Regions from separate parts of the Ruania suaedae genome, predicted to be linked through region 2. Evidence: riboswitches for the same ligand, from Rfam matches in the RefSeq annotation. Region 2 holds a riboswitch; the other holds the start of a gene.
The links. A riboswitch is a leader RNA that binds a small molecule or an ion and turns the genes downstream of it on or off. The one in region 2 is predicted to bind thiamine pyrophosphate.
Positions count from the first base shown of each region.

Region 1: linked by a shared signal. The riboswitch ahead of LQF12_RS03135 (YkoF family thiamine/hydroxymethylpyrimidine-binding protein) and the one ahead of LQF12_RS14920 (thiamine ABC transporter substrate-binding protein) in region 2 are both predicted to bind thiamine pyrophosphate.

Region 1 covers NZ_CP088018.1:684,728-688,083, reverse strand. The annotation lists gene LQF12_RS03145 (ABC transporter ATP-binding protein) at 1-152, opposite strand, end outside; gene LQF12_RS03140 (ECF transporter S component) at 154-810, opposite strand; gene LQF12_RS03135 (YkoF family thiamine/hydroxymethylpyrimidine-binding protein) at 807-1,445, opposite strand; TPP riboswitch at 1,503-1,614, opposite strand; gene LQF12_RS03130 (MFS transporter) at 1,666-3,120, opposite strand; gene LQF12_RS03125 (MarR family winged helix-turn-helix transcriptional regulator) at 3,117-3,356, opposite strand, start outside.
Region 2 covers NZ_CP088018.1:3,211,633-3,214,988, reverse strand. The annotation lists gene LQF12_RS14945 (Na+/H+ antiporter subunit D) at 1-215, shown strand, start outside; gene LQF12_RS14940 (Na+/H+ antiporter subunit E) at 212-793, shown strand; gene LQF12_RS14935 (MrpF/PhaF family protein) at 790-1,167, shown strand; gene mnhG (monovalent cation/H(+) antiporter subunit G) at 1,164-1,520, shown strand; gene LQF12_RS14925 (DUF4235 domain-containing protein) at 1,532-1,786, opposite strand; TPP riboswitch at 1,866-1,970, shown strand; gene LQF12_RS14920 (thiamine ABC transporter substrate-binding protein) at 1,997-3,109, shown strand; gene LQF12_RS14915 (ABC transporter permease) at 3,106-3,356, shown strand, end outside.

The sequences.
Region 1 (3,356 bases), 1.0 Mb from region 2:
GCGAGCGCACGCAGCAGCGAGCTCTTGCCGGTCCCGGACCGGCCCAGCACGAGCAACCGCTCGCCGGCCGCGAGGTCCAGGTCGACCGCGGTGAGCACGGGGGCCTCGGCGCGGGGGTAGTGGATGCCGGCGCCGCGCAGGTGCACGACCACGTCAGGCGTCGCCCGGTCCGGACTGGGCTGCGGCTGCGCGGGTGGCGTGCTCGGCCTCCCGCGCCGCCCGGCCGATCGCATAGTTGTCCAGCACCCCGGTGCGCAGCAGCGCATCGCCGATCAGCTTGGCGAGCAGTCCGCACAGGATGATGCCGGAGGCGAGCTGGAAGCCCAGCCGCAGGGCGAAGAAGTCCTGCCCGAGCCAACCGAACCGGACCATGCCGAGGGCCAGGTTGGCCAGTGCGGCAGTGATCCCCGAGGCGATGAAGACCCACCAGCCGTACCGGCGATAGCGGGTCGCCGCGAAGGCGACCTCCGCGCCGGCACCCTGGATGAAGCCGACCAGGATCAGCATCGGCCCGACCGGGGAGGCGAGGAAGACCACCTCGACGATCGAGGCCACGATCTCCACCACGATGCCCGTTCCCGGTTTGCGGACGATGTAGATCGCGAGCGGCGCCACCACCATCCAGCCACCGACGAGCACGTTCTGCGCCAGGTCTCCGAACGGGCCCATGGCCACCTGCAGCCAGCCCCACAACTGCACCAGAGCCCAGTACAGGAAGCCGAAGACCACCGCCAGCACCGCCAGCAGGACGAGGTCGTGCAGCGTGATCGGACGCCGTCCGGCCGTGCGGCCGCCCCCGCGGGCGCTCATCGGGCGCCTGCCTGGGCGGTCGGGGAGTTCAGGGACACGGTGACGTGGGTGGTCACGTGCCGCACCTTCTCCCCCACGAGCAACCAGCCGGCGGCGACGGCGCCGAGCACGTCGGCCAGATCACCGTCGAGCCGGGTGACGTAGTGCTCGGAGCCGGTGAACACGCCGAGGTCCTGGGCGTGCTCGATCGCGGCGTAGATGCCGGCCATGTGATCAGCCTCGTGGCTGTCGTCCAGCGGGTAGAGCGCCCAGTGGGCGCTGGCCTGCACGCCCGTGGCGGGCAGTCGGGCGGGGACCTGAGGGGCGTACGCTGCGCCGTCGGCGATCTCGCAGGCGACCTCGCCCGGGCACCCCCGGGAGAGCAGCACGTGGGCGACGGTGTGCACACCGGTGCGGCCGGCGTGGGCGATCGCCTCGGTGAGGTAGGCCAGGATGCGATCCTCCCGGCCGCGGACGTGGGTGGATACGTCGTCGGTGGTGAGATCGAGACCGGTGGAGTCGGCGGTGTCGAGCGCCCCCAGGATCACCTCCACGAAGCGATCGGTCATCGGGTGCAACGAGAAGCGGGCGCCGACGCCGTAGGCGTCGGGGGTGGGGGCCGGGGTGTCGCTCGCGGGCATCAGGGGTCCCTTCATCGATGGGTCCCCGGAGGACGCAGTGGGCAACCACCGCGCACGGGTGCGCTGCGCCTGCCACTGTGCTGCCCTACTCCCTACGCCGGTGCGAACCGGGTCAGGTTCCGCGGGTCTGCGGCCGGTGTACCGACCACACTCTCAGCGCCTACGCGCTCCCCGGGGGCTTGTCACCGCACACCCTACTCCCCCGGGGCCACCAGCCACACCCGGCCGCGATGGCTCAGGGGCGGTACGGACCGAGGCGGGCCGAGCGGCGCCGGGGCCAGCGGCTGCGGGGCGCCGCCGTGCGGTCCGGCGGGGGCTGCTCGGGCGACGGCTCGGCGCCGTCCTCGTCGGTGCTCTCGTCGGTGGCCTGGTCGGCACTCTCGCCGGTGCGTTCGGTGGCGCTGACGCTCATGCTCTCCGCGGCGGCTCGTTCGCCGGCATTCGTCAGCTGCAGGCGCGGGCGCGCACCGATCCGGTACCGCACCTCCACGTCCCAGGACCGGCTCGCCCAGACCGCGGCAGCGGCCGCGACGACGAAGGCGGCGATGGCACCGACCCCGATCGACCAGCGCGGTCCCCAGGCGTCGGCGATCCATCCCACCAGGGGCGAGCCGATCGGGTTGCCCGCGAAGAGCACCACCACGTACAGGCTCATCACCCGGCCTCGGAAGGCAGGGTCGGTGCTGATCTGGATGGCGGCGTTCGCCGAGGTGAGCATCGTCAACGAGCAGAACCCGGCCGGGATACAGGCGAGGGCGAACAGCTCGTAGGTGGGTGCGAGCGCCAGCAGCGTCGCCGAGGCCGCGTAGCCGAAGGCTGCCAGGATGACCATCCGCACGCGCGGGCGTCTGCGGCGGGCCGCCATCAGCGCACCGGCCAGCGAGCCCACCGCGAGGATCGATCCGAGGATCCCGTACTCGCCGGCATCACGACCGAACTCCACCCTGGCCATCACCGCCGAGGTGAGCTGGAAGTTCAGGCCGATTCCGCCGACCACGAACACCACGATCATGATGAGGACGATGTCACTGCGGTGGCGCACGTAGGCGAAGCCGGCTCGCAGCTGTCCCCGTGCGCGAGGGGTGCGGGGCACGCGGCGTAGGTCGCTCGCGCGCATGGCGAGCATCGCCACGATCGTGGCCGCGAAGGAGGCCGCGTTGATGAGGAAGACCCATCCCGGCCCCACCACGGCGATCAGCAGTCCGGCGACCCCGGGGCCGATCATGCGGGCTGCGTTGAAGGAGGCGCTGTTGAGGGCGACCGCGTTCGGCAGCCCGTCCACGGGGACCAGCTCGGCGACGAAGGTCTGCCGGGCCGGGACGTCGAAGGCGCTGGCGATCCCCAGCAGCAGGGCGAAAACGTAGACGTGCCACAGCTCGGCCTGACCGCTCAGCACAAGTGCACCCAGAGCGGCCGCCAGCACGCCCATCGCGCCCTGCGTGACCAGCAGCAGTGTGCGCTTGTCCAGCCGGTCGGCGAGCACACCGGCGTAGGGAGTGAGGAGGACCGATGGGACGAACTGAAGTCCGGTGACGATACCGACGGCGGTACCGGAGTCGTCGGAGAGCTCGGTGAGGACGAGCCAGTCCTGCGCGATGCGCTGCATCCAGGTGCCGACGTTCGCCACGAGGGCGCCTGCGAACCACAGTCGGTAGTTGTACAGGCGCAACGAGGCGAACATTCTGTTCACTGGGTGGTGATCCTCCTCAGGATCTCTTCGGCATCGGACAGGATCTGCCGTTCGGCTGGGGTCAGGGCGGCAAGACGGCGGGAGAGCCACTCGTCCCGGCGGCGGCGGGTCTCCCGGACGTAGGCCCTGCCCGCGTCCGTGGCCGTGACAAGGACCTGCCGGCCATCACTGGGGTGGGTCGTGCGGGCCAGGAGTCCCGCCTCCTCGAGAGTGCGGATCATCCGACTCATCGAGGG
Region 2 (3,356 bases):
CGGCGGCTGCCCTGGTGTCGGTGGGCGTGCTGCTGGCCTTCGTCGGCGGCCCGCTGTACGCCTACACCGACGCGGCGGCACGCGACCTACGCGCCCGGACCCTCTACATCGATGCCGTGCTGGTGACCGGGGACCGCGGTGAGGGGGAGTCCTCTGACTCCCAGGACTCCGATGCCGCTGAAGGTGCCACGTCGGGCAGTGGGGGCGAGCGATGAGCGCGTCCGGGAAGTGGGAGAGGCTCAGCCAGTGGCCGATGGCCGTCTGGATGACGATCGTCTGGGTGCTGCTGTGGGGCGGTGTGACACCGGCGAACGTGCTCTCCGGCCTGGTCGTCAGCGCGCTGTTGTTGGTGATCTTCCCGATGCCGAAGGTCGGTTTCGCAGGCCGATGGTCAGTGATCGGGACGGTGGCTCTGCTCGTGCGCCTGCTCGCTGACATCGTGCGCGCGTCGATCGCGGTGGCCGTGCGGGTGCTGCGGGTGCGACAGAACCCGCGCGGGGCCGTGATCCGGGTGCAACTGCGTTCGGAGTCCGATCTGGTCCTCACCCTGACCGCGGAGCTGACCTCTCTCGTCCCGGGCACCCTGGTCGTGGAGGCGCACCGCCTGACCGGAATGCTCTACCTGCACGTGCTGGACGTGTCGCAGCCGGGCGCGCTGGAGAGGGCCCGCGCCAGCGTCCTCTCCCAGGAGCGCCGGGTGATGCATGCGCTGGCGACCGATGCCGATATCGCTATTGCCGGGATCGCGCCGCGGCCCTGGAAGCGCTCGGCGACGAAGGAGGCGAACCGATGAGCCCGATCGTGGTGGGGATCTGTGGCGTGCTGCTCACCGTGGCCGCGGTGCTGGTGGTGATCCGGGTGGAGCGAGGGCCGAGCATGCTCGACCGGGTGATCGCCCTGGACGTCCTGGTGGCCGTGCTCGTCGCCTGTCTCTCGCTCGTCGCGATCTGGTACGGCCGGGAGGACGTGGTGCTGGTGCTGACGGTCTTCGCGCTGGTCGGCTTCGTCGGGTCGGTGACCCTGGCCCGTTTCGCTGCCGTCGAGCCGGAGGACGAGCGGCGGATCCTCACCCCTGCCGAGGTCGCGGAGGTCGAGGCCCGCGAGCGTGCCCAGCTGACCGGGGGCACCGATGCCCAGGACGAGGCAGATGAGCGGAGGGCGCCATGACCCTCGCCCAGGTGATCACGTCGATCTGCATGATCGGCGGATGCTCGCTGACGTTGGTGGCCGCGATCGGCATCGTCCGGTTTCCCGACCTTCTCTCGCGGATGCACGCCGCCACCAAGCCTCAGGTACTCGGTCTCATCCTGCTGATGACCGGCCTTGCCGTCGGTCTGGGCTCGAGCGAGGTCACCTGGAAGGTGGTCCTGGTCGTCGTCTTCCAGCTCATCACGGCGCCGGTGGCCGCGCACATGGTGGCGCGAGCCGGCTACCGGACCGGGAAGATCAGGTCGGATCTGCTCATGGCCGACGAGTTCACCGAGGATCTGGACCGGGCGCAATCACGCGAGGACTCCTAGCGGAGCAGTCCTCAGTCCTTGGACAGCTGCGACGAACCCAGCCACTTCGCGGTGCCGCGTGCGGCGAAAGTCCGGGCGAACGCGATCAGCGCGCCGCTGACAGCCGCGAAGACGACGAGCTCACCGATGCTGATCTCGTCGGCCTCGGGGTTGTTGTCGGGGGGCTCGTGGCCGGTGATCTTCTTCCACGAGGCGCCGAGCAACTTGTTCGCGGCCAGCCCGGCGGCGACGGCAGCGGCCGTGGTGACCAGCTTCTGGACGTTCATCTTCGTCTCCTGAGATCGGGTGCTCTGTGTCACCCTATCCCCGCCGTCGCGGCCGGGCCCGTCCAGCGGTGTAGCGTGAGCGCCACGACAGGGGAGCGCCGCGTGGCGCTGAGAGTGCGGATCACCGCAGACCCTCGAACCTGCTCCGGTTAGCACCGGCGAAGGAAGTCGAGCATCTCTCTCACCCCTCCTTTGATCCGAGGAGGACACATGAACGACCGCATCGGCCGGCGTGCCGCGACACCGACGACCACCGCGCTCAGGGCGCTGGCCACCGTCACGGGGATCGCCGCACTGACGGGCTGCTCGGTGATCGGCGCCGGCGGATCCGAGACGGAGTCGGAGGAGGGAGCCCAGGCGGGTGGCGTGGTGCAGGTGGTCACCCATGACTCCTTCAGCCTCTCCGACGAGCTCCTCGCCGACTTCGAGGCCGAGAGCGGCTACACCGTCGAGCTCAGTGCCCCCGGTGACGGCGGCGCGCTCGTCAACCAGCTGATCCTCACCGCCGACTCCCCGCTCGGGGACGTCGCCTACGGCGTGGACAACTCCTTCGCCGGCCGTGCGATCGGATCCGAGGTCTTCGCTGACCACACCTCGCCGGCGCTGCCGGCGAGCGCCGAGCAGTACCTGGTCGAGGGCTCCGAGGCGCTGACCCCCATCGACATCGGCGACGTCTGCCTCAACGTCGACCACGACTGGTTCGCCGAGGCGGGCATCCCCGAGCCGGAGAACTTCGAGGACCTGCTCGAGGAGCAGTACGCCGATCTGCTGGTGGTCACCAACCCGGCGACGTCCTCCCCCGGCCTGGCCTTCCTGCTCGCCACCGTCGGGGCGTTCGGCGAGGAGGGCTGGCTCGAGTACTGGGAGGAGCTGGCCGACAACGGTCTGAAGGTGGTCGACGGCTGGTCGGATGCCTACTCGGTGGACTTCTCCGGCTCCACCGGGGAAGGTGACCGCCCGATCGTGCTGTCCTACTCGACCTCGCCGGCGTTCGAGGTGAGCGAGGACACCGCCGAGGGCGAGGCGCCCACCGGTGCGCTGCTCGAGACCTGCTTCCGGCAGGTCGAGTACGCCGGGGTCATCGCCGGTGCCGCCAACCCCGAGGGCGGGCAGGCGTTCATCGACTTCCTGCTCTCGGAGCCGGTGCAGGCCGACATCCCGGAGCAGATGTACGTCTATCCCGTCGATGACCAGGTGGAGCTGCCCGAGGCCTGGACGCAGTTCGCGCCCCTGGCCGAGGATCCGCACGAGGTCGCTCCCGAGGAGATCGACGCCCACCGTGACGAGTGGATCGAGGCGTGGACGGCAGCGGTCATCGGGTGAGGGTTGCGCGCTGGTGGATCTGGGGCCTGGCCGCCGGCCTCCCGCTGGCCTTCCTGGGCGTCTTCTTCGCCTACCCGGTCGTCTCGCTGATCACCCGCGGCTTCGTCACCGGCGGCGGGCTCGACCTGGGCGGGTTCGCGGAGGTCTTCTCCCGTCCCCGGACCTGGCGCATCGTCCGCCTCACCCTCACCCAGGCGCTGCTCGGGACCGCGGGATCGGTTCTGCTCGGCATCCCCGCGGCCTACGT